Regions from separate parts of the Absiella sp. AM09-50 genome, predicted to be linked through region 1. Evidence: predicted binding sites of a transcription regulator. Region 1 holds the regulator's gene; each other region holds the start of a gene.
The links. Region 1 encodes Rex, which represses fermentation and respiration genes when NADH is low (regulators of the CRP and FNR family bind a similar motif). Its sites were predicted from a motif close to GTGAANNNNTTCAC; they were not measured.
Positions count from the first base shown of each region.

Region 2: DW114_RS13420 (phosphoglycerate kinase) is a predicted target of Rex. The motif match lies at 1,431-1,444, and genes of this name have one in related genera.
Region 3: pta (phosphate acetyltransferase) is a predicted target of Rex. The motif match lies at 3,034-3,047, and genes of this name have one in related genera.

Region 1 is NZ_QVFI01000032.1:22,759-33,229, reverse strand. Features, by position in the region: gene rimI (ribosomal protein S18-alanine N-acetyltransferase) at 1-15, shown strand, start outside; gene tsaD (tRNA (adenosine(37)-N6)-threonylcarbamoyltransferase complex transferase subunit TsaD) at 12-1,025, shown strand; gene DW114_RS18620 (redox-sensing transcriptional repressor Rex) at 1,178-1,810, shown strand; gene asnS (asparagine--tRNA ligase) at 2,117-3,502, shown strand; gene DW114_RS18610 (Gfo/Idh/MocA family protein) at 3,534-4,469, opposite strand; gene DW114_RS18605 (LicD family protein) at 4,637-5,446, shown strand; gene DW114_RS18600 (N-acetylmuramoyl-L-alanine amidase) at 5,461-6,771, shown strand; gene DW114_RS18595 (ABC-F family ATP-binding cassette domain-containing protein) at 6,802-8,646, shown strand; gene DW114_RS18590 (hypothetical protein) at 8,664-10,471, opposite strand, start outside.
Region 2 is NZ_QVFI01000016.1:14,725-25,195, reverse strand. Features, by position in the region: gene DW114_RS13425 (GGDEF domain-containing protein) at 1-1,279, opposite strand, end outside; gene DW114_RS13420 (phosphoglycerate kinase) at 1,511-2,689, shown strand; gene tpiA (triose-phosphate isomerase) at 2,708-3,454, shown strand; gene DW114_RS13410 (metallophosphoesterase) at 3,606-4,697, opposite strand; gene DW114_RS13405 (DUF2089 family protein) at 4,998-5,300, shown strand; gene DW114_RS13400 (hypothetical protein) at 5,297-5,692, shown strand; gene DW114_RS13395 (PTS mannose/fructose/sorbose/N-acetylgalactosamine transporter subunit IIC) at 5,891-6,694, shown strand; gene DW114_RS13390 (PTS system mannose/fructose/sorbose family transporter subunit IID) at 6,687-7,514, shown strand; gene DW114_RS13385 (PTS mannose/fructose/sorbose/N-acetylgalactosamine transporter subunit IIC) at 7,741-8,550, shown strand; gene DW114_RS13380 (PTS system mannose/fructose/sorbose family transporter subunit IID) at 8,543-9,370, shown strand; gene DW114_RS13375 (PTS system mannose/fructose/N-acetylgalactosamine-transporter subunit IIB) at 9,389-9,868, shown strand; gene DW114_RS13370 (MurR/RpiR family transcriptional regulator) at 9,889-10,471, shown strand, end outside.
Region 3 is NZ_QVFI01000040.1:10,856-21,326, reverse strand. Features, by position in the region: gene DW114_RS19690 (hypothetical protein) at 1-2,946, shown strand, start outside; gene pta (phosphate acetyltransferase) at 3,127-4,101, shown strand; gene DW114_RS19680 (hypothetical protein) at 4,145-4,372, opposite strand; gene DW114_RS19675 (LexA family protein) at 4,427-5,005, opposite strand; gene DW114_RS19670 (DNA polymerase IV) at 5,157-6,398, shown strand; gene DW114_RS19665 (hypothetical protein) at 6,452-6,637, shown strand; gene DW114_RS19660 (SHOCT domain-containing protein) at 6,716-7,066, opposite strand; gene DW114_RS19655 (AAA family ATPase) at 7,206-9,131, shown strand; gene mgtE (magnesium transporter) at 9,298-10,471, shown strand, end outside.

The DNA of each region.
Region 1 (10,471 bases):
GGAAGCTGTTTATGAAAGATACGTATATTCTTGCGATTGAATCCAGTTGTGATGAAACGGCAGTCGCAATCATAAAAAACGGAAAAGAAGTATTGGCAAACGTCGTCGCTACACAAATTGATGTACATAAAGATTTCGGTGGTGTCATTCCTGAAGTTGCAAGCCGTATCCATGTGGAAAATATTTCTATGGTCATTGAAGAAGCTTTGAAACAGGCAAATATGGAAGTAGAAGATATGGATGGTATTGCTGTGACACAGGGACCTGGTCTGGTGGGCAGCCTGCATGTAGGTGTACAAGCCGCTAAAACGCTGGCATGGGCTTTTAATAAACCTTTGATTCCTGTGCATCATATTGCTGGACATATCTACGCAAATCGTTTGATTGCGGATTTAAAATTTCCATTGCTAGCCCTTGTAGTATCTGGTGGACATACAGAATTAGTCTATATGAAAGATGAATGGAGCTTTGAGATTCTTGGTACGACCCAGGATGATGCGATTGGTGAAGCTGGAGATAAGGTTGGCCGTGTTCTTGGACTTCCATATCCTGGCGGTGTTTATGTGGATAAACTTGCGAAAGAAGGAAAGCCTGTTTATCAATTAGCAAAACCTAAGACCGAAAATGAACTTGATTTTTCATTTAGTGGTTTAAAGAGCAGTGTGTTACAGTTTATTGATCGATGCAAACGTAAAGGAGAAAGCTTTGTACCTGCAGACCTTGCGGCATCTTATCAGGAAACGGCTTTTGAGGCATTATTGCTGCGGGCAAGAAAAGCAATTGAACAATATCATCCAAAGCAGATGGTACTGGCTGGTGGTGTTGCGGCGAACTCTTGTCTGCGTGAAAAAGTCAGTGTGGATTTAACAAATCAATATCCGGATGTTGAGTTTATTATTCCACCACTTTCTTGTTGTACCGATAATGCGGCAATGATTGGTGTTGCCGGTACGGTGGCATACCTGCATGGCGAGCGTGGAGATTTTGATTTAACCGCAAATCCGGGAATGGAATTAGAGCGTTAAATTTTCAGACAGCAGCATTTGCTGTCTTTTTGTTAGCGTATAAGAATTTATGATATGGTTATTATAAAATATGTGAATGTTTTGCATGTTAAACTTATTAATTTATTCACAAATAGAAAAATTCGTGGTATACTAACTCATAGGTGATATACATGAGTGAAAAGAACGTACCAAAGGCAACGCTGCAACGATATCCTGTATATTTGAAGGCGCTGCGAAAATTACAAAGTTCCGGTGTGGAACGTATCATGTCTAAAGAGTTGGCGAGTGTTGTGAATATTGAGCCAACTACCATTCGTCGTGATTTCTCTTTCCTTGGCAATCTTGGAAAACAGGGCTATGGGTATGATGTCAACCGGCTGATTGAAATTTTTAATCAGGAACTAGGTATGGATTTTGATGAAAAGATCATACTGGTAGGTGCAGGCAACATGGGACGTGCATTGATGAAGTATAATAAATGGGATTATGTCGTTGGTGAAATTTCCTGTGCATTTGATATCAATCCAGATCGTCAGGGTGTTCGTTTTGGTATTCCTGTTTATGATATCAGTGAGCTGGAGCAACGGGTTCCTGATGGCTGTCGTATCGCTATTCTTGCGATCAGTGATAATATTCAACAGACCGTTGATCGTTTGATTGCCTGTGGCATCATTGGACTAATTGACTTTACACATGAACATATTCAGATTCCAAAGGGCGTTATATTAAAGAGTATTGATGTTGTAACGTCTATTCAGGAGCTGGTTTTTGAAACAAACAAACTAAATATCGGACATTTGTAAAAAAAGCTTGTAAAATGGAGGATACTTGTGGTATCATCTAAACAAGAGTTGAAATACAAGGAAACAGGACGAAATAAGATTGTTTCGAAAAAAGCGATTCTGCGGTTGGTGAAAGGCAGAACGAAAGGCTTATGGAGAACACCTGTGGAGTAGAATCGGAGAACTAAAGTAGACGATTTCGTCAGGCATACGTTACATGCTAAAAAGATGCTTTATGCTATGCATGAAGAATCAGGATGGCACCGCGCTAAAACAAGCGTTCCTGTGATGGGAACGTTTTTTTTATGATAAAAAGGAGGAAATAACATGTTTGAATTTATGACTATTCGCGAACTATATGAAATCGTATTAAGTGGATCTCATGTAGAACTAGACTCAATGGAATATGTACAGTTACAGGGATGGATCAGAACAAATCGCTGCAGTGGGAAATTAGGCTTCATTGAATTAAATGATGGTACGTATTTCCGCAATGCTCAGTTAGTGTATACACAAGATTTAAAAAACTTTAAAGAAGTGGAGAAATATCCTACAGGTGCAGCTTTAACTGTTACTGGTAAATTTGTGTTGACACCAGAAGGAAAACAACCATTTGAAATTCAGGTCACTGAAGTTATATTAGAAGGTGATTGTGATCGTGACTATCCTTTACAGAAGAAACGTCACAGCTTTGAATATATGCGTGAAATTGCACATCTTCGTCCTCGTGCAAACACATTCTATGCAGTATTTCGTTTGCGTTCTGTATTATCTATGGCTATTCATGAATTTTTCCAGAACCAAGGATTTGTGTATGTGCACACACCAGTAATTACTGGAAATGATGCAGAGGGAGCTGGTGAAACATTCACTGTTACAACACGTGAAGATACAAACTATGAAGAAGATTTCTTTGGAAAGCATGCTTCTTTAACTGTTTCTGGACAGCTGCATGTGGAAGCATTCGCTATGGCATTCCGTGATGTTTATACCTTTGGCCCTACTTTCCGTGCAGAAAACTCTAATACGACACGTCATGCTTCTGAATTCTGGATGATTGAACCTGAAATCGCATTTGCGGATTTAGATGATGATATGAATCTGATTGAAGATATGATTAAATATTGTATCCAGTATGTATTAGATAATGCACCTGAAGAAATGAAATTCTTTGAAAAGATGATTGATAAAGAATGTATTGATCGTATCACAAAGGTTATGAACAGCGAATTTAAACGCATGACATATACAGAAGCTATCGAAGAATTGAAGAAAGCTGATGTAAAATTTGAAAACAACAAAATCGAATGGGGCATGGATCTTCAGAGTGAACATGAACGTTACTTATGCGAAAAAGTTGTAAACGGTCCTGTATTCTTGATTGATTATCCTAAAGATATCAAAGCATTCTATATGCGTATGAATGAAGATGGTAAAACAGTGGCTGCTTGTGACTTGTTAGTACCAGGTGTAGGAGAACTTGTTGGTGGAAGCCAGAGAGAAGAACGCTATGATGTATTAGCTGAACGTATGAAAGAAATGGGTATGGAAAGTGATTCTTTACAATGGTACATGGATTTACGTCGCTTTGGTGGATGTAAACATGCAGGATTTGGTCTTGGCTTTGATCGTATGTTGATGTATCTGACTGGTATTTCAAACATTCGTGATGTTGAACCATTCCCACGTACACCAAGAAATTTATTATATTAAAAGAAAAACTGCTGGAAATTCAGCAGTTCTTTTATATTTGCCTGATAATCTGGTTCACTAGTTGACAACAAATGGTGCTTCTTTGTGCGCTCATTACAGGACTTTCTAATAAACCCTTTGAGATACATTCATTTATATGGAGAACTTCATATTTCATTTCATAGCGGCATGGATAGATGATACGCTTGATATGATCTTGCTGGATGATACGATATTCTCGTGCTCTCCAATATAAAGGAACTTCAATATAGCCATTTGTGAAATAAAAAATGGCTTGTTTTTTTGTGTCGCCTTTCATGGAAATCGTGCTGTTGATGAGTACATCATCCATAATCATAGAAATACTTACACGATTGCATGTGCCATTTTCTTCTTTCGTGCCTAATGCACTTACATGAATCGTATTTGGCTCTATCAAATAATCCAGCAATTCAATGGTATAATTGGCACTTCCATATACGACACCACCCTGCATTGGATCATGCATCCATGTGGCAGTTGGATTAGGAAAACTGGAAGATAAGGATACTTGATGTAAATCGCCCAGCTGTTTTGTTTTAATGATATGATAGATATCCTGCATCACAGGCAGAAACAAGCTTTTTTGTGCTTCCATCAGGAAACATCCTTGTTTTCTGGCGTAATAGAACAGATCTTTTCCATCTTCTGGATCTAAAGCAATAGGTTTTTCACATATAACATGTTTTTTATAGGATAAAGCTTTTTTGATTTCTTTTACATGATTCGCATTGTTATTGGAAATATATACGATATCCACATCAGGGTCCAGATATATTTCTTCATAAGATCCATATGCTTTTGGTATTGCATATTGTTTCGCTTTTTCTTGTGCTTTTATCAAACTTCGTGATGCGATTGCTTCAATGATATCCCCGTTTTCTAATATGCCATGGAGAAAACGATCTGTGATGCTGGCACAGGATATCAAACCATAGTGTAATTGCATAATCATCACCTCTTGGCTTTATTATAACGCAAGGAGAACCATGCGTATAGGAGGATTTTTGTAATATTTCCTGGGAAAATTACTGAAAGTCTTTCAAAATTGTGATATTTTATGAAAATGATTGTGAACTCGACTATTTTCCTCTATAATATAACCTGGTGATTAATGTGAAAGAATATATATTAAAAGAAAAAGAAGACGGCACAAAGATAACAGTACGCCAGCTTCAATTAGTACTGTTACAGATGCTGAAGGATATAGATGAAGTATGTCAAAAAAATGATATTCCTTATTGGATGACAGGAGGAAGTGCTCTTGGCGCCGTTCGTCATAAAGGATTTATTCCATGGGATGATGATGCGGATATTGGTATGATGAGAGAAGATTATGAACGCTTCCTGAAAGTTGTGGATCAGCTTGGAGATAAATATGTAATCCAAAGTTTTGAATCACACAAGGAATATAACGTATTGATTCCGCCTATGAAGATTCGTTTGAAAGGTACATATTGTAGAGAAGCAAATTTCCTTTTGAAAAATAAATGTAAAGACAGTGATGGAATTTTTATTGATGTCTTTATTATTGATCACGTAAGTGAAAATCAGACAAAGGATGTTTTCTGGAGATGTCGCAATGGGTTGTTAATGGTATTGATTGCCTTTTTTGAAAACCTGCATATCAATCCTTATCTGTTGAAAAAACGTTTTGTACGCAATGCGAAGAAATATGGAGAAATCAATAAAAACAGTCCAATGGTTGGTTATGATCTGACATGGACCTTTAATTCTTTTTTCCATCCGGTAACTTATCCATATGACAGTATTTTTCCTGTTCAGTATGTGGAATTTGAAGATACAAAACTGCCCATTCCAAAGAATGCGGACTATATGTTGAATGCAGAGGTTGGCGCAAATTATATGAGTTTTCCACCAGAGAAAGCACAAGCACCAAAGCATATCAAAGATATTGAATTATAAAGGAGGACGAAACGATGGCATATGCACCAAGACAAAGAAAATACCGTATAAAATTAAAAATACTGATTCCACTGTTATTGCTGATTGCTCTTGTGATTTATGCCGGTGTTTCTGTCTTTTTAGTAAAAGAAGAAAAAAAGACCTCTTTTACGGTATGTGGTTTTACACCGGAGAAAACGGTATCTGTTTTAAATAAAAAAAGTGCTGAAATCATGAGTGTATCGGATTATCTATATTATGGAGAATCCTTAAATCTTTTTGATCAAAGCTATTCTCCACTTCATAAAGATACGATGGCTAGTAAATCTGTGGTTCTGCATAATGTATGTGATGATAGTGAAGTGACAATGTCCATGGGGAATACAGTGGATCAGAAAATTGTCTTACAAAACATCAAAGATGGATTTTATGAAGTCAATGTGATTGATAATATGATAAAAAAACGTGTTGTATTTGCCAATCCTGTGGAAAGCAATACCTTTACTACCGCAAAACGAAATGGCAAGGTACAAAATGTCAGTATTATCGCAGATAAGGATCTTTTAAAAGACCAGAATATCACAATGGATCAAAACTATATGTTTTTAAATATCACCAGTAAAGAAGCAAATGATGATCAAATCGATGTATTGATAGATCCTTATGGAATGAATGTCGATGTACAAAATGTTCCAGATAAAGGAAATGAAGCCAATGGTCTGGTGGAAAATGATGAAATGTATGATGCGGCAGTAATTATGAAAAAAGAACTTGAAAGTTATGGTCTGCGTGTAGAAATCACAAAGGATAGTAAAGATCAGGTCATTGAAACATATGGGGAGGATGGTCGTCTTTCAAAAGGATATAAGAAACAGGCAAAATATTATCTTTTCCTGCGGTTCAATGCAAATCCATCAAGTGAAGCCAATGGTATGGAAATTTGGCATTCATCCTATAGCAGCGCTACACTTGCCCGTAATATGATGTATTATATGGAAAAAGACAAGGTAGTGAAAGCTGGCTCCTTGTATTATACCAATCCTAGCTGGCCTGGAATTGTCACAACAAGCCTGACCCAAGGACGTTTGGATAATGAAACGATTTATGATTTAAACCTGCAGTTAAGGGAAAGTGGAGGTCGTGCTACACTTGCTGGTCGATATTCACAAACGAGTGCAGAAGCCAACAAGAGCTTTAAAGATGCCAATGGCATGCAGGGTGTAGAGCTTGATTTTGCGTATATCACAAATGAGGAAGATGCCGCAAACTGGAAGAAAAATAAAGAGAAAATAGTAAAATCATGTGCAAAAGCATTTGCATTAAGTATTAATGTGCTAGAAGGATAAAATTAATAAAGAGATAGATAGGTGATGATTATGAAGTATCAGATTCATAAGGGAACAAAACAATTCGGTGCGGATGTCATCTTTGAAGATATTCAATTTGAAATCCGTAATACGGAAAAAATCGCAATTGTCGGAAGAAACGGATGTGGAAAAACCACATTGTTAAAAGTGATTGCGGATATAGAGCATTTGGATAAAGGAGAAATTCATGCAGAGAGTGCCTTAACCATTGGGTATCTTGCACAGACGACCTTTTCTAATGAGAATGCCCTTGTGGAAGATGAATTAGAACATGCATTTGATAAAGTAAAAGAACTTGGAAAACAATTAGAGCTTGCGACTACACAGATGAGTGAGGATCCAAGTGAAGAAAATATGAATCGTTTTGCGAATCTACAACAGCGTTTTGAAGAAATGGGAGGTTATACCTATCATTCAGAACTAATGACGATTTTCACAAAATTTGGTTTTCAGGAAGAAGATCTAAAACGAAGCATAGCAACTTTTAGCGGTGGTCAGAAAACAAGACTTGCTTTTGTGAAACTGCTGCTTAGCAAACCTGATGTATTGTTGTTAGATGAGCCAACAAACCATTTAGATATTGATACGATTGAATGGCTGGAAGGCTATGTAAAACGTTATCCTAAAGCAGTTGTACTGGTATCTCATGACCGTATGTTTTTGGATGATGTCGTTGATGTTGTTTATGAAATTGAATATGGTGTCATGCGTCGTTACCCAGGCAATTATACCAATTATGTCAATGCCAAAAAAAGTGATTTGGAACAGCAGAAAAGTGCTTATGTTCGCCAGCAAAAAGAAATTCAGCGTATGGAAGAACTGATTGAAAAGTTCCGTTATAAAAAGAATAAAGCAGCATTTGCGCAAAGTAAAATCAAATATTTAGATCGTATGGATCGTATCGAAGATCCAAAAAGCGATGAAAAAACGTTTAAGGCTCGTTTTACGCCAAATGTTCGTGGTGGAAAACGAGTATTGGAAGTCAAAGATTTAACCATTGGCTATGATCATCCTTTATGTACGGTCAATTTAGAAGTTATGCAAGGGCAGAAAGTTGCCATCATTGGACCGAATGGAAAAGGAAAATCAACCTTGATGAAAACCCTGATGCAGCAGATTCCACCTTTATCTGGGGGCTTCTTACTGGGTCATCAAATTGAAATTGGTTATTTTGATCAGGAGCTTGCCCAGTTTGATACGACCAATACCGTCATAGAAGAAGTATGGAAAGACTTCCCAGATTTAAATCGTACAGAAATCCGTACAGCGCTTGGCTGTTTCTTATTTAGCGGTGATGATGTGTTTAAAACCGTTGACTGTTTATCCGGTGGAGAAAAAGTGCGTTTAAGCTTTGTGAAACTGATGTTATCTCATCCTAATCTTCTTATGATGGATGAGCCGACTAATCACTTGGATCTGATTGGCAAAGAAGCTTTGGAGGATTCCTTAAATGAATATGAAGGCACCATGCTGTTTGTCAGCCATGACCGATATTTTATCAGTAAACTAGCTACTGCTATTCTTGTGATTGATGATGGAAAAGCAACTTACTATCCATTAACGTACAATGAATATATGCACAAAGAACCAATTCAGGTGGTAAGTGCCAAAGAAGTCAAGGTAGAAGAAAAGCCAAAACGCCAAATCAATTATGGAAAAGAAATCAGTAAGCTGGAAAAGAAAATCGAAGTCAAAGAAAAGGAATTGGAAGATTTAAGAGAATTACGTTTTGATCCAGAATATTATCATGATGTAAAGAAGATGGATGCTTTAGATGCCCAGATTGATGATGTTCATAATGAGATTGAACATTTGATGGAGCAATGGGAAGAATATAGTGAGCTTATGGGATAAAGAAAAAACGATGAATTTCATCGTTTTTTTATGCTTCTTTGGGCGTAATTACAGCTGATACACGCAACTAATATATAAAATAATGTAACATACAATGGATAAAAGGAAGCCTGTTCTTTAATGAAAAAAGCACTGTGAAATAAAGCAATCAAACTGTACCCATCTAAAAAATGAAAGCCTGTGAAATACAAGATCAAAGGAAAAATTACAGTCAGTGTAAAAAAGAAAATGACATAAATTTGTTGTTTTAATTTCACGGATAAGCCGAATATGATGCAGACAGCACTCTCTATAGCAATCAATTTACAACACCACATGATTATTAAAAACTGTAATATGCTCATACCTTCTGGCAATGTAGAAAAATATGTGAAAGAAGTAATTGAGGCTTGTATGTTTGATAGACCATACATTTCATGTACATGATAGAAATCAAAAGAAAATGCTAATAGCGTAAAAATCAGGCCACATATTAGTGCAATACTTAGCTTCACTTTAAATAAATGATACCTTCCTTTACTTGTCGTGTAAATCAACTGGTCATGATGTTGATGATATTCATAGCATTCAAAATTAGATAGCATCAAAATAAGGAAAGTTAAAGCCAATATGGCCGGGATGGCATTGGCATGATCTTGAAAGAACAGGTATTCATATCCAAAAGGAACCATCATCTGACGATTTTTACCTTCTTTCACATATTGATATTGCGCTTTTATATTCGCAAATGTTTCTTCACCATATAACTGTTGTGTGAGTGGTTCTATCATCTCTTGTAATTCTTGTTTTGAAATTTTATGCATATCATATTGTTTTTGCAGCCCATTTATTTGATGATGCAGCTGCTCATAATATGTATCCTGTTTATTTATAAACACATCTTTTAGTTGGCTAGGTAATCCAGATAATTCTTTCATATAGGAAATCCACTGACGCTGATCTTGTGATATATATGTTTGATGACTTGTAAATGTATATCCCTGAAGTATGAAAAATAAAATCAGAAAGATGATTCCTTTTTGTACCCATAATAGTTTGTAACATTCCTGTTTCCATAAAGATAAAGCAAATGTATGATGACTTAACAAATTCAAATTATCATTTGTCGATAACACAAGATTTCTTTTCTTTGTATAAGCAAGAACGCATGCGATAAATCCCAAACACAATAATGTAATCATGCATATAAATGATAGGAATTGTAAAGACAGTGGATATTGAAAAATATTCAGATTGCGGTATATTTGATACAAGTTGTCTGTTTCAAGGAAACTAAAAACATTTAGATATTTTAATAATTGCCATCTAGTATTTGCTGGAATATATTGATAACATACACCTTCTATACCAAGAAAAACCAAAATGATTGTAAAACAACTCAGACGATGTGAGGATAAAACGGCAATCATTAACATGAAAAAGCCAATCATGGATGCAACCAGCCATTTCGTTGTGAAAAAGAGAAAGAAAAACTGTTTGATTGTGATAGAAAGTGTGCTTTGTGAATAAGAAGCCAAAGATACCAAACTGGCATTTAGATTTCCAAGTCCACAAAAAATCTGCATGTATATAAGATTAGACAGATACATCATACTTGAAAAACATAAAATGGATATACTCATGATTATGCATTTTGAAACAATTGTTTCCAGATATCCTCGTTTGGTTGTTTTTACGATAGAAAATAAATGCCGGCTTTTTTCCTCCATGATCATAGAAGATGCAATGACCATCATCATAATTAAAATCAATATATCGGTAATTGGTGCGTGTGTTGCATCTTTTATTCCTTTTTCCAGTTGATAGGTGATAATACAATCAGACA
Region 2 (10,471 bases), on a different contig from region 1:
GTGCCACACTTTGTAAAACCTTATCTCCTTGTGTGTGTCCATAGCAGTCATTGTATTGTTTAAAATAATCTACATCTAACAGAATAATGCCAAGTTTTTCCACATTATGATTATGATGAAGACTATTGATTAGATTAATGAAATAAGAACGATTAAATAAGCCTGTTAATCCATCAATTTTCACTTTAGATTCCAGTACTTGTTTTTCTTTCATAATACATTCTTTTTCTGTCTGCATATCGTTTACCAGAATTTTTTCACGCATACTTTCGGCTTTGAATTTATTAGTGACATCACTTACTTGTTTCTGAAGCTGATAATATTGTTTATAAGAATAAATTAAAGCATTTTCCATATGGAAAGTTTCCGCAAAATTGATCCAGCATAAATGCAGCTGTAATTGCTGGGCGATATCATCCTCAAGACATAAAGTTCCCATACAACGCAATAATTTATCCGCACGCTCTTTATCTTCCAGTTTTAAAGTGATTTGAAAAGCATCACGATAGAAAGAGAAGTACATATTTCGATTTAATGTATTATGTAGGCCACTGTTGATAAAAAAATCAATCATCTGCAAAGTATATTCTTCATTTTTCATATAATATGCCATATATAATTGAGAAACATATAAAATACCAATGTTTTCTTCACCAACATATATTTTCAAATCATCGTAATATTTGTCATATAAATCAATGGCTTTTTTGATATGACCATTTTTTAAATACAGCTCTATCAGATTGAAAATAACAACACAGTCGATATGATCTCTGATCGCATCTTTATTTGCGTTAAACAAGTCAAAGGCTTTCTGGATATATAACAAGCCATCCGTATTATCATCTTTTTCTTCAAACATGACACCGATGTTATTATAAACAGCAATCTGCGTATTGATGTCATGTGCCTGCTGTGCCACTTTTAATCCATCCAAGTAGCATTGTACTGCCGTTATTTCATCAAAGTTTGCGTTATGATACATGCCTTCAATAATATGTATTTTGATTAATAAATCTAAATAGTTATAGGCGAGTGCGATTTCTTTTGTTTTTTGCACGTAATGGATACAATTGTGATGTTCACGAATGGTTACATAATAATCCGCAAGAAAAGCATAGGCAAAGGCAATTCCATAAAAATCATTTATCTTTTTCGCTGCTTCTAATAATTCATTACTGTACTTTTTTTGTTTTTTTAAATCAACATGATGTACAGTTTGGATAGCTTCCATTTTATTTTGAATGAATTCCTTTAAATTTTCTTCTTTATTCTCCATCTTTTCTCACCCTTCTTCTCTATTATACAATAAAGCGCTTTCAAGTTCGACGGTAATTTTAATATTTGTAATATACTTTTTTTGATATATAGAGGAAAAGTGGTTCGTCATATTAAGAAATGTAGAAAATGGTATTAAAAAAGGGTTTTATGTGAAATATTTCGCAAATTTGCGTTTACGAAAAAAAAGGATAGTGGTATAATAAACTCGTTACTTAAGGAGGATTTTACTATGGCAAAAAGAACAGTAAAAGATTTAGATGTTGCTGGTAAACGAGTTATCGTTCGTTGCGATTTCAACGTACCAAGAAAAGATGGAAAAATCACAAATGACAACCGAATCATTCAGGCTTTACCAACAATCAAATATCTGATTGAAAACAAGGCAAAAATCATTCTGATGTCTCACCTTGGAAAAGTTAAAACTGAAGAAGACAAAGCAAAAAACGACTTACGTTGTGTAGCTGATCGTTTAAGCGAATTGGTTGATACAAAAGTTACATTCGTTCCTGTTACTAGAGGCGAAGAATTAGAAAATGCTGTTGCTGCATTAAATGATGGTGAAATCGTTGTTATGCAGAACACTCGTTACGAAAAAGGCGAAAGCAAAAATGATCCTGAATTAGCTCAGTACTGGGCAAGCTTAGGTGATTTATTCGTTGAAGATGCATTCGGTAGTGTTCACCGTGCACACGCTTCAACTGCTGGTATCCCTTCAATCCTTCCTAACGCTTTAGGTTTCTTAGTAGAAAAAGAAGTAAAAATGTTAGGTGCTGCTGTTGATACTCCAGTACGTCCATTCGTTGCTATCATCGGTGGAGCAAAAGTATCTGACAAGATCGCTGTTGTTGACAACCTGTTGAAGAAAGCTGATAAAGTATTAATCGGTGGTGGAATGGCTTATACATTCTTGAAAGCAATGGGCTTAAATGTAGGTAAATCACTTGTTGAAGAAGACAAAGTGGAATTAGCTAAAGAATACATCGCAAAAGCTGAAGGAAAATTAATCCTGCCAGTTGACCACGTATGTGCAGATGCATTTGCTGAAGATGCAAACACTGTTGTTGCTGACAACGAAAACATTCCTGCAGATTACATGGGATTAGACATTGGTCCTAAGACTGTTGAATTATACAAAGCTGAATTAGCTGGTGCTAAAACAGTTGTATGGAATGGACCTATGGGTGTATTTGAAATGAAACCATTCGCTAATGGTACATTACAGGTATGTACAGCAATCTCTGAATTAGAAGGTGCTACTACTGTTATCGGTGGTGGAGATTCTGCTGCTGCTGCTATTCAGTTAGGATTCGCTGAAAAATTCTCTCACATCTCTACAGGTGGAGGAGCTTCTCTGGAATACATGGAAGGTAAAGAATTACCTGGTATCGCAGTAATCGCTGAAAAATAGGAAAGAGGAAATATAACTATGAGAAAACCAATTATCGTTGGAAACTGGAAAATGAATAAAACCATGAAGGAAACAAAAGAATTCATGGAAGCTGTAGATGCAGCTGCTGCTAGCGAAAACGCTACTTATGGAATCGGTGCTCCTTATACTGCATTATCAACTGCAGTTGCTGGTGCTAAGAATCTGATCGTTGCTGCAGAAAACTGCCACTTTGAAGATACTGGAGCATTCACTGGTGAAGTTTCTGTACCTATGTTACAGGAAATCGGTGTTACTCACTGTATCATTGGTCACTCTGAACGTCGTACAATGTTCGGTGACACAGACGAAACTGTAAACAAAAAAGCAAAACGTCTAATCGAAGCTGGAATTACTCCAATCTTATGTATTGGTGAAACAGAAGCTCAGTATGATGCTGGTGATTCTGAAAAAGTAATTCGTGACCAGTTAACTGGTTCTTTAGCTGATATGTGTCCAAAATGTGTTGGTAATATGGTTATCGCATATGAACCAATCTGGGCAATCGGAACTGGTAAGAGTGCATCAGTAGAAATCGCAGAAAACTGCTGCCGTATCGTTCGTGACCAGGTTCGTGTAATGTATGGTGATGATGCAGCTGAAAACGTACGCGTACAGTACGGTGGATCTGTTAAACCTAACAACATTCAGGAATACATGGCTCAGCCAGATATCGATGGTGCATTAATTGGTGGAGCAAGCTTAAAAGCTGATAGCTTTATCGAAATCATCGAAAAAACTAAATAATTGAATAAGATGAACAGTCTGTTCCAAATGGAATGGACTGTTTTTTAACATATTCAAATGTTTCAGAGTTTCAGCTTTCTCTAGGGAAAACTAAGTGTTTTTTTATTTAATACTACAAATAAATTAATAAAAACGTCCGATTTGGACGTTTTCATTTGCTTAATATTTTTCTTGGAATCCATCCCATAATACCATTCTTTTTCACTAAGGCATGTTCACCACAAGTGGAAACAATTTTTACATAATCACCTTTTTCCACAGGTAAATGATAGGTGGTAAAGTTATCCACATGAATTTCATCACCTTTATGAAAAATAAAATCTTTCGGTATCCAAAAATCTTTTCCACTGGAAAGATGGCGACATAAGTAACGAATATCATCTTCTTTTAATATCTTCACAGAGCTGTCATACCATTTGATAAAAAAAGGATCAGAATTTATGGGCTGTATGCTGTCTAATACTTTGGCTTTCTTTAAACAGTCACTATGCGCATACGAGAAATTTCCATGCTCAATTAACAATGCATTTAACTGTCCTGCACTCTTTACTTCATTTCCACCATCAATCGCAATGATATGGCGAAAATCATCAATCATTGGATTAAAGCAACAGATACCATCACAATATTCACTTACTGGTAGATGACCTACAACAACATATTTTTGGAATCGTTTCGCATCATCTAAAAAACGGTTATGCGTCATAATATCACGCATTTCTTTTCCATAATGATCTTCATCCAGAATCGCCGCATGCCCAAAGATATAATGTTGTGTTTCCACCACATGAGGGAGCTGGTCTACAAACGCTAATTCCTTTGGAAAGTGTTGTTTTAATATTCTGGCATATTCAATCATATCTATATCTTTATGAAAATGAATGCCAAGTGTAGCAGCCATTTCATGCAGAATACTATTTTGACGATGTAATAGGACTTCTTTTAGAAAATCCAGGCGATATTCATAAAGAACATTCTTACATACAAAATCACAATTTCCCATCATAGGATGTACATGTGGACTTTTAGAAAGCTCCATTATAAAGTGCAAAGTTTCCATGTTGTAAGCACCTTTCTCTAATAAATCGCCAACAAGAAACAATTCATCCTGATGCATATCAAAAGCAATTTTTTTCAATAATTTTTTTAAAACAGGCAGATTCGCATGAATATCACTAATAGCAATGATGCGGCGATGATCATCTACATTTATGTATTTTGATTTTATAGATCGATCAATCATTTTCATGCACCTCCTTGCTTATTTATTATAATCGATTTATGATAATGGTACCAGTAAAATGTTTAGACGGAAAGGGAGAGTCCTATGAAATTCTTATTTACCATGTTATATGCGCTGATTGCATTTGTGATCGTTGGTGTCGTCATCATTAGTTATGCACGATTTATGCAATATTATCACGATCATCATAAAAAGTGATAAACTTTAATAATATTAAATATAAAATTAATATTATTAAAGTTTTTGTTTATATTTACATTCATAAAAATAAGTGCTATCATAAAATTGAAGGTGATAGATATGCAGAATATACCAGAATGGTTATTAAATCTAGATAGTGAAGATTTTGCGTTTATCAAGCGCTTCATCTTATCAAGTGGTTCATTAAAGGAAGTCGCAAAGGAATATGGGGTTTCTTATCCTACGGTGCGTTTACGCTTAGACAGGCTGATACAAAAGATTAATTTAAATGATCAGATAATGGGGGAGGAGCCTTATATCGCATTGATCAAACGTTTGGCTTTAGAGGATAAACTAGATTTTGAAACAGCAAAGCTGTTAATTCATGAATATCAAAAACTAGAGGAGGAAAAGAATCTATGAAAACAAATAGTGTTTACATTATTTTCGCCCTTATCTGTGTCATTGGATTATGCGTATTACAGTATTACATATCATTAAAGTCAAAAAAATGGCTAGGATGGATTCTGCCTGGTATATTCTTTTGTTTATCTATTCTTTTTACAATCAGTGCAGTTACTTTTCTGCATTCATATGAAATCTCAGAAGTGTATTCAAATAATGGTAATTTAATGTCATCCATTATAACAAATACAACAAGTAATTTTCCTATCCAGACAATCCTTCCAAAAGCAATTGAGATTTTTTTGATCAGTAATCTTCCTACCATCCTATTTATCATCATTTTCTTAGTCGTGCATCAAAAACAAAAAAGAGAGGCACAAATTCATAAAATGAATATACAGGACTTATGATTTTGTATAAAACAGCAACTCATAAAAGACTTGCTGTTTTTTTATATATCTTGTATATTTTAATACCACAATATTGTAATAAAATTGCATAATTTAAATATTAATATAAAATATATTGAAATTTAATTTCATCAGGACTATAATTCGTAGTGTAAGCGCTTATTAATGTTCTTTAGAAGAATGAGAAAGGAGAGTTTTATGACAGATATTTCTCTAATTATGATTTTAATACTTTGTTTGTATACCGTTATTGGTGTTTTAGATCAAATTTCCATTCAAATTGGTGTGTACACACCATTGTTTGCAGCTACAATAACGGGAGCTTTGCTTGGAAACGTTGAGTTAGGTCTAAGTGTTGGTGCTACTTTACAGTTGATGACACTTGGTGTTGCAACTTATGGAGGAGCTTCTGTACCAGATTATTTATCAGGAGCTATTATGGGTACTGCGTATGCAATTATTTCAGGAGAAGGTGCTGAATATGGTATTGCACTTGCAGTACCAATTGGATTATTACTTACACAACTAGATATCATAGGGCGTATGGCAAACTCTTTCTTTCAACATTATGCTGAACGATGTGCAGAAAAAAATGATATAAATGGTGTAGAATTAGCAAATAAACTTGGGATGATTCCCTGGATTTTATCTCGTGTAATTCCTGTTTTTGTAGGATTATTATTTGGTCAGGCAGTTGTAAATTCGATTAATAGTTTTATCCCTGTATGGTTTATGTCTGGTTTAAAAGCAGCCGGTGCGATCCTTCCTGCTTTAGGTATGGCAATATTGATGCGTTATTTACCACTTAAAAAATATTATCCATATTTCATTATTGGTTTTGTGATGATTGCTTATGGTAAGAGTATGTTTACAGTGCTTTCTGTAGCATTGGTAGGATTTGCTTTTGCGGCATTACAATATTCAAAGCTAAAAGAAAAAAGCTTAGTAATAGAATCAGGAGTTAGCGAAAGTGATGATGAGGAGGTGGAAATCGATGGTTAACTTGAATAATAAGATAACAAAAAGCGATATTCGTAAAGTATATATTCGTAATTTATTTGGTTTGCAATGGGGTTGGAATTATGAGAAAATGCAGGGTTTAGGTTATGCATGGGTTATAATGCCAGCTTTACGAAAAATATATCGCGATGATCCAGAAGGATTACAAAAAGCACTAACAATGCAACTGGGTTATTTTAATACAACTCCAGCCATGTCACATTTGATTATTGGTGCTGATATTGCATTGGAAGAAGAATTTGGAAATAAAGCTGAAGATGCGGTTTTAGGTCTGAAAACAGGTTTGATGGGACCTTTTGCAGGAGTAGGAGATACTTTATTTGTAGCAATTTATCGTGCAATTGTATTTTCAATTGCAGCATATATGGCTCAGCAAGGCAATGCTTTTGGTTTAATCATACCAATTATCGCATGTATGATCGTTATGGCGATTCGTTATAAATTCACTACAATAGGATATGCACAAGGAAAAAAATTAGCAACAGGTTTTGCGACTACAATGATTCCAATAACAGAAGGTGCAGCTATTTTAGGGTTAACAGTAGTAGGTGGATTGATTGCTTCTGTAATATCATATAAGCTGGATTTAACATTTACAATGGGTAAAGTAAGCATGTCAGTGCAAGATAATCTTGATAAAATTATGCCATCCTTAATTCCACTTGCAATTGTATTATTTTCCTATTGGTTATTAGGCAAGAAGAAAATGAATTCTACCAAATTGATATTTATTTTGATAGGACTGGGAATGATACTTGGAAATCTACAACCATTTTTTAATTGGCTGGTTTCCATATTTTAAATAATCTTAAAAAGATTGTAATATTCAGCAGTAAGGTTGAAAACTTTAAATGTTAAAAAGTAAAGGTAATATCGCGTAGATAATTCAATTAAAAAGTTCTTTAAAATGTAATAAAAATACAAAAATAAAAATATTTTAAAAAATATATTGAAATAATATTACATTTTGGTTATAATATCAACGTGGAAGCGCTTTACAATAAAAACATTGAAAGAGGAGGATTTCTATGACTGAAATTTCATTACTGCTGATTTTCGTACTATGTCTGTACACAGCAATTGGTGTATTAGACCAAATATCCATTCAGATTGGAGTTTACACACCATTATTTGCGGCAACAGTTACTGGAGCTTTACTTGGTAACATCGAACTTGGATTAACAGTTGGAGCAACATTGCAATTAATGACACTTGGTGTTGCGACTTATGGTGGAGCTACCATTCCTGATTATTTATCTGGTGCAATTATGGGAACAGCTTATGCGATCATCTCAGGTGAAGGTGCTGAATATGGAATCGCACTTGCAGTACCAATTGGCTTATTATTAACTCAACTTGATATTATTGGACGTATGGCAAATTCATTCTGTCAACACTATGCAGATCGTTGTGCTGAAAAAGGAAATGCAAGAGGTGTAGAGCTTGCGAATGTATTGGGCATGCTGCCATGGATTCTATCACGTGTCATTCCAGTATTCATTGGCTTATGTTTCGGAGAAGCAGTTGTTAATTCTATCAACAGTTTTATTCCAGTATGGTTTATGACAGGCTTAAAAGCGGCTGGTGCTATATTACCTGCATTAGGTATGGCAATCTTAATGCGTTATCTGCCACTTAAAAAATACTATCCATATTTCATTATTGGTTTTGTAATGATTGCATATGGCGGCAGTATGTTTACTGTATTATCTGTAGCACTTGTTGGCTTCGCGTTTGCAGCTTTACAATATACAAAGATGAAAGAAAAAACTACTGCGGTAAGTGGTAGTGGAAGTGTTGTAGTTGAAGATGATGAGGAGGTAGAAATCGATGGCTAACTCAGGAAATAAGCTGACAAAGAGCGATATTAATAAAGTATATGTTCGTAACCTGTTTGGTTTACAATGGGGATGGAATTATGAAAAGATGCAAGGGCTTGGATATGCATGGGTAATCATGCCTGCATTAAAACGTATCTATAAAGACGATCCTGAAGGAATGAAACAAGCATTAAAAATGCAGTTGAGTTATTTTAATACAACACCTGCCATGTCACATTTGATTGTTGGTGCAGATATGGCATTGGAAGAAGAGTTTGGTATTGAAGCTGAAAATGCAGTTGCTGGTTTAAAAACCGGCTTGATGGGACCATTTGCTGGTGTTGGTGATACTTTGTTTATTGCTATCTATCGTGCAATTGTTTTCTCAATCGCATCTTATATGGCATTAGAAGGAAATGCACTAGGACTGCTGATTCCAATTATCGCATGTATCGCAGTAATGGCTGTTCGTTACAAATTCACAACAATGGGATATGCTCAGGGTAAAAAACTGGCAACAGGTTTCGCAGATAAGATAGCACCAATTACAGAAGGCGCTGCAATTCTTGGTTTAACTGTTGTTGGTGGCTTGATTGCTTCAGTTATTTCTTATAAACTAGATTTAACATTTACAATGGGTGAAGTAACTTTATCTGTTCAGGAAAACCTGGATAAGATCTTACCATGTATGATCCCATTAGGAATCGTTATGTTGTCTTATTGGTTATTAGGTAAGAAAAATATGAATTCTACACGCTTGATCTTTGTTTTATTGGGATTGGGTATGATTTTAGGTAACTTACAAAATATGTTAAATTGGCTAGTTGCATTATTTTAAGAAAAGGAGATATAAATTATGGCAATTGTACACGCAAGAATTGATGAGCGTTTGATTCATGGACAAGTAGCTATGGTATGGACAAATACTGTAGGAGCTACAAGAATTGCAGTAGTAAATGATGAAGCAGTAAAGGATGAAATGATCATTGCGGGATTAAAAATGGCAAAACCTGCTGGTGTAAAATTATCTATTTTATCTAAGAAAAAGGCTGTGGAAAAGTTTCAAAGCGATGTATATGACAACGATAAAGTATTCTTGATCACAAAAAATTTGCAAGATATGGAATTTTTAGTGGAAAATGGTGTAAAAACAGGTACAATAAATGTAGGAAATATTGCGAAAAGGGAAGGTTCTACACAGATCAAGAAATCTGTTTATGTAACCAAAGAGGATATCGATTCAATTCATCATCTGATTGATAAAGGCATCCGTGTAACTGCCCAGATGATACCTGCAGAATCAGATCAATCCATTATAGAATACCTTCCAAAATAACATAGAAAAGAGGAAGTCATATGAATGTAAAATTAAAAATCAGAGAACGTTATCAGAATTTATCAAAAACCAATAGAAAGATTGCGGATCATATTCTTTCTGATACGGATGGATTTTTAAAGATGACAGCATTGGATGCTGCGGAAAGTTATCAGACTTCCTCCGCTTCTATCATACGTTTTGCGAAAACATTAGGATACAAAGGACTGGATGAGTTTAAAATCGCATTAGCCAAAGACCTTTCTAAAGAAGAAAAAATTTATGATGTGGATACAATTATTTCAAAAACAGATGATATTGAAACACTATGTCAAAAAGTAGAAATGTTAGTAGATAATACCAATCATGATTTATTTGAATTACTGGATAAAGATGTACTGTCTAAGGCAATTGATTGTCTGAAGAATAGTGAAAATATATATTTATTGGGAATAGGGGCATCTATGTTGCCTGCATATGATATGTATCATAAATTAAAACGTATTAATTTTAAAGCTCACTATGAATTTGATGCGCATATGGCAGTTGAGTTTTTTAACTATGTCACAGAAAAAGACTGTGTTGTAGCATTTTCTTATAGCGGTTTATCAAGAGAAGTAACAT
Region 3 (10,471 bases), on a different contig from region 1:
ATTGATGTCACAAAGCCAGTTATAGAAGACATTAATTTTGAAGCTGGGAAAACTTTTGAAGTTGGAGAAGAAGTACCTATCTCAATCAAAGCTTATGATGCAGAAAGCGGAATTGACTTTGTGAAAATTAATATTTATTATACTCAAAGTGATGATGATAATTATTATAATGGGAGTGAAATAACTTTAGTTTATAATGAAGTTACAAAGCTGTATGAAGGTAAAATTCCTGTGATTAATGGTGGCTATGACAAAGCTTTAATCAATAGGATTTACGCTGTCGATAAAAATCATAATTTAACTGAAATTTATGAGTCTGAGAAATATTATTTCTTAATTTCTGGTGGAGAAAACAATAATCTTAAACATAGTAAAGTCGAAAGCTTGGAATTTAAAGAAAATGGGCAAACTTTAACAGATAAAGATCAAGTCCATATTTCAATTACTGTACCAGAAGAAGACAGTAAATACTTCTCTTCAATTAATTTAGAGTTTTATAACAAAGAAAAAGAAAGATATAGTAGCCTTTCTTGTCATAAAGTAGGGGATTCCAATGTTTATGAATCATATGATTCCTTGCTGTATTTCTATGGAGGGCATTGGGTTCTAAATGAAATCTATGCGCATGATGAAGAAAGAATTGATATAAGTTATGATAAAATGGATACAATTTTCTTTGATTATAAAGGTGACAAAGATGAAGAAAATCCAAAGATTGAATCAATTGTCATGGATAAACAAGGCGAATTTGTAAAGCCTGGTGACGATATTCAAATACATATTAAAGTAAGCGATAATGTAGCTTTACGGACTCAAGAAGATACTTTTCTTTTATTTCAAGCTGAAGCAAGTATCTATCCATCTCAACATAGAGTAGATTTAAAATATGATGAAAACAAAGATGAATTTATTGGTCATTGGTTAATTGATTCCAAAACATATCCATGTGAATGGTATATAGATTATTTAGGTATTTGGGATACATCAGGCAATAGTGTTGCTTTATATGATTTTATCGGTGACTATAATCCTTACTATATTAAAGTAAACAATGACAACAATTATGTTACTCCAACGTATTCTTTAAATATTAGTTTCTATGCATTGGATGAGAATGGAGATTATTTTAGAGTTTCAAGACAGGAATTAAATGATATAGAGAGACATACAAAATTTAAAGATATGGATATAAAAATGCCTGATGGAAGTACATCTTTTGAAAATTTAAAATTTGTAAAATGGGTGGATGATGATAATAATCCTTATAATGGTGAAAAAGAGATGTTAGGAGATTTCTATATTAACTTCTTTGCAGTTTATGATAAGAATGTTATAAATTTTAGTACAACATATGTAAATAAAGATGAAGATATTTCATGGCAAAGTGAAACAATCACGGTACCTACTGATATGACATATCAAGAGCTTTTTGATAAGTATGAACCTAATGTTGATGACTTATATACAGGCAAACAATTTGATAAATGGGTATATTCTGGTTTTGACCCTAATATTGATTTGAATGAAGAAATACCATTTCAACCTTGGAACTATTCTATACAAGCTTATGCGAAATTTAAAGATTTGAATGTGATACAAGGTTCTTATACTTATATAAATGTAGATGGTGAAACAACATGGCAAACGAATACTGAATTTGTAAAAGAAACATTGCTTCGAAGTGAAGCGTTTGACTCTTTATCTAAGTATGAAGTGAATTCTTATGAAGGATTACGCTTTGCAAAATGGGTTCCAACAGGTGAAAGTGCTGATAATACAATGGATCGAGCAGTTTTTAATTACGAATCTTTTGAATATGACGCAGATTATGAAAATCATTTAGTTCGTTTTGTACTTTATGATAGAAATAAACCATATTCAAGTATAGGTCCTGGTGGAGGAACAACTGGTTTTGAAATTGGCGTAGATTATATTACTGTCGCGGATGATGGTGAAGAAATTAAGGTACCTGAATTTAATATGAAAGATATTGAATGGTATGAAGGTCCTGAAAGTGATGTGATTATGGTCACAAGTAATCTTTATTATTATGGAATAGGAACAGGTATCGAAGAAGAAACACCAGATGTTCCAGACGAACCAGACACCCCAGTTACTCCTGATCAGCCTGATGAACCTGATACTCCAGAAGAGCCAGAGAAGCCTGATACTCCAGATAAACCGGTAACACCAGTGGAACCTGAAAAACCAATCACGCCTGATAAACCATCAGAACCTGATAAAGAAATAACAGATACAGGAACTTCTGGATCAACAACGGATAAAGTAATTGTGTTACCAAAAGAAGAAACAAACAAAATCGTAGAAGAAATCGCAAAAGCCGATAAAGAAGAGAAAATTGAAGTATTCATGGGTAATGCGACAGTCGTACCTACAGAAGTACTAGAAGCCGCAAAAGGTAAAGATGTTGTTGTAGAATTGAATATGGGGGGCTACACTTGGGAAATCAACGGAAAGGATATCTTAGCAAGCAATCTTAAAGATATTAACCTAGAAGTCAAGATGGATAGTCATGCAGTGCCTAGCAATATCGTAAAAGAGCTGGCAGGAGATAATCCAGTCAAACAACTTTCCTTAACGCACAATGGTAATTTTGGATTTAAAGCAAATCTGAAAATTAACGTTGGTAACGAATATAAAGGAAAATATGGTAATCTATATTATTATGACAGTGATGGCAAGATGGTATATATGAATGCTGGAAAGATTGACGAAAACGGAAATGTAGTTGTTAGCTTCTCTCATGCATCTGATTATGTCATTGTTATCAATGATAAAAATATGGCACCTAGCACAAACAATAAAGATGTCATCAAGGATACTGCAAATCATGTAAATAACTTATATGGATTCGTTTCTATCATTTTATGTATCTCTGGTGCATTTATGTTATTGTACACAAACAAGAAAAAATCTGAAGAATAGCAGTTAAAAAATAACCCTGTTATGTAGATATAGCAGGGTTTTCTACGAAATTCTTTATATTTATACAGGAAAACGCTGGAAAAGATTGTGAAATTTTTCATTTGTGAAAAAATCCTTTTTTTAAGCTTATGATTGGTATATAATAAACTATGGTATTAGGAAAGTGAGGACATAAGTATTATGATTAACACACTGATTGAAAAAATTAAAGGCAAGGGAACAAGAATCGTTTTTACAGAAGGATCTGACCCACGTATCTTGGAAGCGGCTATCCGTTTACATAAAGAAGATATCCTGGTTCCTGTATTATTAGGAAACCGTGCAGAAATTATGGGGACTGCAAATGCACATGGATGGGATATTGAAGGTATTGAAACATTAGATCCAATTGAATATAAAAACATGGATATGATGGTAAGCAAAGCTATCGAACTTCGTAAAGGTAAGATGGATGAAGAGCAGGCTCGTGCAGCATGTTTAAAAACTAACTTCTTTGGTACAATGTATGTAAAATTAGGTTGTGCAGATGGTCTGTTAGGAGGAGCTACATACTCAACTGCAGATACAGTACGTCCAGCATTACAGCTGATCAAAACAAAACCTGGTAACTCTATTGTATCCAGCTGCTTTATCTTAATGAAGGACAATGCAGAAACACTTGTTATGGGTGACTGCTCTATCAACATCGATCCAACTGCTGATGATTTAGTAGAAATCACATTACAGACAGCACACACAGTACGTCAGTTCGGTATTGAACCAAGAGTTGGTTTATTATCTTACTCTACATTAGGTTCAGCAAAAGGTACAAGCGTTGCAAAAGTAAACGAAGCTGCAACACGTTTAAAACGTATGCCTTTAGATTTCGGTGTAGAAGGGGAAATTCAGTTCGACTGTGCAGTCGCACCAGAAGTAGCAAAATTAAAAGCTCCAGATTCAAAAGTAGCTGGCAATATCAATACATTTATCTTCCCTAACATTGATTCAGGAAATATCGGTTATAAGATTGCGGCACGTTTAGGTCAGTATGAAGCAATTGGACCAATCCTGCAGGGATTAAATGCACCAATCAATGACTTGTCAAGAGGATGCAACGCTGAAGAAGTATTCAAAATGGCAATCGTGACTGCTGCTCAAAAATTCATGGATATCTAATCAAAAGAAATAAAAAGGTGCGTTTATACACGCATCTTTTCTTTTACCCTAAATAAGCAACATCTTCTTTTACCTGTAAATCAACCTCAACAATATCAAATGCATTTACATTCAAACAGTCACTTAATAATTCAATTCTGGCACTGTCCTTTGTTTTAAATAAGGCCGGGATTTCTTCATCTAGAATGATATGATGAGAACTGCAGCGTCCAACACTTGAATTTACTCCCTGAAACCATCGATTTGTTTTCTTACTTCTGATTGCGTACATAGCTCTCCTCCTCGTATGTTATCTAAAGGATGCGCTGTTTTTTGTTTTTCATACCTAGAAATACACTTTTACATGTAAGATCTTTCCTAGAATTGTTAATCGCCTGATTTCCTCTTTTATAAATATCCTTGGCTCATAGGCAGGATTGCTTGCCATCAAGATTACCGTATCCTTTTTCTTAATGACTTTTTTTATCGTGACCTCCTGACCATCAATCAACACCACAGCAAGATCGCCACTTTTAACATCTTGACAGCTTTTTACATATACCAGATCTCCATCATAAATTCTAGAGCCATTCATACTATCCCCTTGTACCTTTAAATAATAATCGCCAAGTCCTGCATCGCATTTACTGACTTCTTCATATCCCAATAGATTTTCTTCAGCATATAAATCATATCCAGCCTTTACATATCCTAAGATCGGCTTGATCGTACCATGAATACAGGCAGATACATTAATGCCAAAAAGTTCGGAGAGCTTTTCTAATTTTGTTTCCGGTATGTGCTTGCTTTCTCCATCTTCCCAACGTTTGATGGTAGATTTCGATACACCGACATAATCCCCAATTGTTTCCAGACTCCATCCATGTTTCTTACGATAATATTGTATAATTTCTTTTAATTCCATATCATCACCTGTTTTTAAGGATATCATACACATATTTCATATACAAGCATTGGAACAAATTACCTCTAAGACCTCTGGTAATTCCTGTAAACGTTCCAAAATCTATTGTATTCTGGAACAAATCCCTTATAATATCGCTGAGGTGATCGACATGGAACGTATCATACTGCATAGTGACATCAATCATTGTTATGCACAAATTGAAGAAATGAAGAATCCACATTTACGCCATATTCCAATGGCTGTTGGTGGCTTTGAAGAAAAACGGCACGGTATTATCCTGGCAAAAAATGACCTGGCAAAAACATTTCATATAAAAACCGGCGAGTCACTGCGTGAAGCTTATGCCAAATGTCCACAACTTACCATCATTCATCCTCATTATGAAGAATATTTGTATTATACTGAACAAATTAAAGATGTCTATCGTCAGTTTAGCGATCGTGTAGAATCCTTTGGATTGGATGAGGCATGGATGGATGTCAGTGAAAGTTCACGGTTATATGGCGATGGGGTAAGCATTGCCCGTATGATTCAGAAAAAGGTTCTTCAACAATTCGGTATTACCATATCGATTGGGGTAAGCTTTAATAAAATATTCGCAAAACTGGGCAGTGATATGGTAAAACATATGGGGCTTGTGGAGATCACAAAGGCTAATTATAAACAGATGGTATGGCCACTTCCAGTTTCTGAGCTGTTATATATTGGAAGAAGTACAGCTTCTAAATTAGAAGCATGTGGAATCTATACCATTGGGGAGCTTGCAAGTCTTCCAAGTGGATTTATGAGTGAGCATTTTGGCAAGGTGGGTGAGATCTTACATACGTTTGCGAATGGATGGGATGAAACTCCTGTCGCCAAAACCACAGAGCAGGCACCAATAAAATCAATTGGAAATGCTATAACAGCTGTGAAAGATATCGTCAGTTTTGAAGAGGCGAAATTAATATATTATGTATTGACAGAGTCCGTTGCATCCAGGCTTCGTGAATCAGGATTAAAAGGGAATGTCATTCATCTATCGTTAAGAAATACGAATCTTATCAGCTTTACAAGGCAGAAAACAATTACCCAGCCAACCAATTTATGTGAGGAAATCATGCCGGTTGTATTAGATCTATTGAAAAAGCATTATGATTTTCAGATACCACTTCGAACAATTGGAGTATCCATCAGCGGACTTAGAAAAGATGATGGATATATTCAAATGAATCTGTTTACCAGTGAAAAACAAAGAGAAAAACAATTAGTACTGGAGGAAACCATGGATGCGATAAGAAATAAATTTGGCTTTGAGAAAATACAGCGGTGCAGCATGAAGCTTGATCAGAAATTAACTGACTTTGATCCTAAACACGACCATATCATTCACCCGGTATCCTTCTTCTGATGTTGTATAAACGCTACGTGGATATGCTTGTTCATATTGATCAGGAAGGAGTTATGATGCCAAAGGTATTGATATGGGAAAACAATGTGGAATATCCAATAGAGCGGATTTTAGAAATCCGAAAGGCTTCCAGTGTGGTGGGTGGATGTGGCATATTGTATAAATGCAGAATTCAAGGTCGTGTAAGAAACTTGTTTTATGAGAGAAATCGCTGGTTTATCGAAAGTACGAAAAAGTAAACATAGGCTATTTATCCTATATAAAAGGAAGCCCTTAAGATAGACTCCCTAAATATGGCAAGATATGCTTATGTTTTTTTATATATCATTTAAAATATCACTGCGTTTTTTCTCATATTCTTCTTTTGTGATATATCCTTTTTGATAAAGGTCCTCCACTTTCTTTAATCGATCTTCAATGGAATTTGATGATTTGTATTCCTCATGATCTTCTTGTATTTCAATATGAGAAGTCGCAATTCCTTTATCACTGAAGGCATTGATTCCATTGATTGCAGTGATGGCAATCGCAATACCAGTCCATAACAATCCAAACAATCCAAATGTTGGCACAACAATAAATATACCAATACATACAAAAATACATCCTACAACCAGCCCTAATATAGATTGTCCTTTTCCAGGGCGTACACGAATATCCTTTTTCACACTATCACCACTTTCTTATTTCATTTTACCATGGCTTTCACAAGAAATACAACAAGTATTGCATGTGAAAAAAGAAAATGGCAATACTAACAAAAGCGAAGTCGAGAAAGCATATGCTGTAAATGATGGGAGTGATTTTATGGATTATCGCCTGGATAAACAGGTTTCCAATATCATGAAGGATGCGCGAAAAGAAGCGAAGGATATGGGAAACAATTATATTGGCAGTGAACATGTACTGCTGGCAGTTTTAAAAGATACAAGTACCCCTCTTTCTAAGATATTATCTTCCAATGGGTTATTTTATTTTCAGTTAAAAGAAGATTTAATGGTATTATTTGGTCTAAAAGATCAGGAAGTAAGTGAGATTGCCATTACACAGGTAGTGGATGATATATTGGAACGTGCAAGAAGTCTTTCTGTCAAACGTTCTATGCAATGCATTGATGTTCGTGCATTAAGTGTTGCATTGCTTCAGACATCTTCATGTGTCGCAATTGAGATATTGCATCGTTATGATTTAGAAGAAGAAAGTGTACTGCGGGAATTAGAGAATGGAGAGATCCATGAACTAGATAAGGTAGAAGAGCTAAGAAATTTAAATACCTGTGGCAATAATATGGATATCTGTGGCAGACAGGAGGAGCTTCAGTTTATGATTGATATTTTATCCCGTAAAGATAAAGCCAATCCTTTACTAATTGGAGAGCCTGGCGTAGGCAAGACTGCGATGGTGGAAAAACTGGCAGGTATGATCAAGCGCAAAATGGTGCCTGCATTACAGGATGCGGTTATTTATGAACTGCATTTAAATACTCTAGTAGCTGGTACGAAGTATCGTGGTGACTTTGAGGAAAAACTTCAAAATATTATCAAATTATTGAAGAAATATCCACATGTTATTTTATTTATCGATGAAATTCATCAGATGATCGGCGCTGGGAAAAGTGAAGGAAGTATTGATGTTTCCAGCGTATTGAAGCCATATCTGGCACGCGGAGAGATTCGCTGCATTGGCGCTACCACAATAGATGAATATGAGAAATATATAGAAAAAGATCGTGCATTGGAACGTCGTTTTCAGATTATTATGATTAAAGAACCTAAAAAAGAAGAAGCGTTTTTGATGTTAAAGGCTAAGCGCAAGGAATATGAAGATTATCATCATGTAAAGATTCCAGAAGAAATGCTGGAACGAATGGTAACGTATTGTGACTATTATATGCCCGCAAGAAAGTTTCCAGATAAAGCCATCGATGTTTTGGATCTGGCCTGTGTCATGGCAAAAACTAGTCAGACAAAGTGTGTAAAAGAACAGATGATCAAAGAGGTTGTGGAAAAGTTAACCAATATTCCACTTGCATCTAAGAATCGTTTACAGGAAGTCCGTGTTCAATTAGATACAACACTGATAGGACAACAGGATGTAAAAAATAAACTGATGCATCAATTAAAATGGATTGAAGAGGGCGTACTTTCTTCAAGACCACTTGGCGTATGGTTGTTTGTGGGAAACAGCGGTGTGGGAAAACATACATTGATTAAAGAATTTAACCGGATATATTTCAATGATCAGGAAATCATAGAACTTGATATCGCAGCTTTGGATAGTGTTTTACCTAAAGTCATCGCAAAACTCAGAAGAAATCCTTATGGTATTTTACATGTGATCAACCTGCATATGGCAACAAATACAATCTTACAATATCTTGCGCAAAGCATAGAAAAAGGAGAACTAGAAGCACAGGGGGTAAAAGCTACTTTAGCCCATGCGATTATCATCATGACAGGTGCTTTTGTGCTGCAGGGAAATATTGGCTTTTCCAAAGATCAGACGAATACACAAGGATATGAAGCCATGTTGGGGAAGGAATTTTTATCTATGGTTGATGAGGTGTTTATGTTTGAAGATTTAAATAAAAAGGAGCGTGTACAAGTAGTTAAAGAGCTGTTAAAGAAATGGAATAAATCTTTAGATGAACATGCAATCTTAGAGCTTGTGGAAAGTAATTGCTCCTTAAAAGAGGTAGGTAAGCATCTTCGTAAAAAAATCGTGAAAGCCTAGGAGAATTCCTGTATTTTCATGCATAAGTGTGGTACAATGAGCCTGGAAAGAGTGGTGGTAAAAATGAAACCTGAACCCAATTCGAAAACCTCAAAAGCATCATCCCAGGATCATTTGCCACCATCGCATATAATATGATCCTTTTTAAACAAAAAAGGAGAACAATATGAAAAGACAAATAACAAAAGATAATCTATTAGAGCTTTTATTGCATGGAACACCAAAGGATTTACAAGATACTATTGATACGATACATCCTGCGGACATCTTGGATTTAATTCACGAAGACCCAGAACATGCGAAAGCTGTTTTAAACAGGCTTCCTGATGATATTTTAGCGGATATCGTTGAGGAAGAAGAAGATGAAGATAAATATGAAATCTTAAAACAATTTTCAGACAACCGCCAGCGTAATATTCTGGATGAAATGAGCAGTGATGAAATTACCGACTTAATTGGTGAGTTAGAAGAAGATGAAGCAGAAAACATTTTAAATAAAATGGATGTAGACGATCGTGATGATGTCAAGAAGCTGCTGGAATTTGAGCCAGACAGTGCTGGTGGTATCATGACGACAGAATATATCCGTATCTTTGCGAAAAATACCGTGAAAGATACTTTAGAATTTTTACAGAAAAATACTGATGAAGAAACAACTTATTATCTATACGTTGTCGATAAAAATGATGTATTGAAGGGTGTTGTTTCTTTGCGTGATATCGTCACAAGTCCTTTTGATACTCCCATGCTTTCTATTACCAATCCCAATGTTATCACCATACAATATGATGAAGATCAGGAACAGGTCGCACATAAGTTTGAAAAGTATGGCTTCATTTTAATGCCAGTTGTGGATGAAGAAAATCACATGCTGGGTGTTATTGAATTTGATGATATCATGGATGTCATTCAGGAAGAAAATACCGAAGATATCCACCATTTAGGTGGTGTCAATAAAGAAGAACGTGTGGATTCCACCTTAAAAGAATCTTTCCAGTCCAGAATTCCATGGCTGATTGTCAATCTGTTTACAGCAGTACTAGCAGCCGCAACTGTTTCCATGTTTGAAACGACAATATCTAAAGTTGTAGCACTTGCCACCGTGATGCCAATTGTGACAGGAATGGGTGGAAATGCCGGGACACAATCATTGACCATTGTCGTACGTGGGCTATCTCTTGGTGAATTGACCAAAGAGAACGCCATGAAAATTCTTTTGAAAGAACTTGGTGTTGGTATCTTAAGTGGTATCGTGATCGGCAGTGTTGTAGCGCTTGGTGCGATGTGGATGGAGAGCAATCCAATCTTTGGCTTGGTCACAGGCATTGCGATGTTTTTAA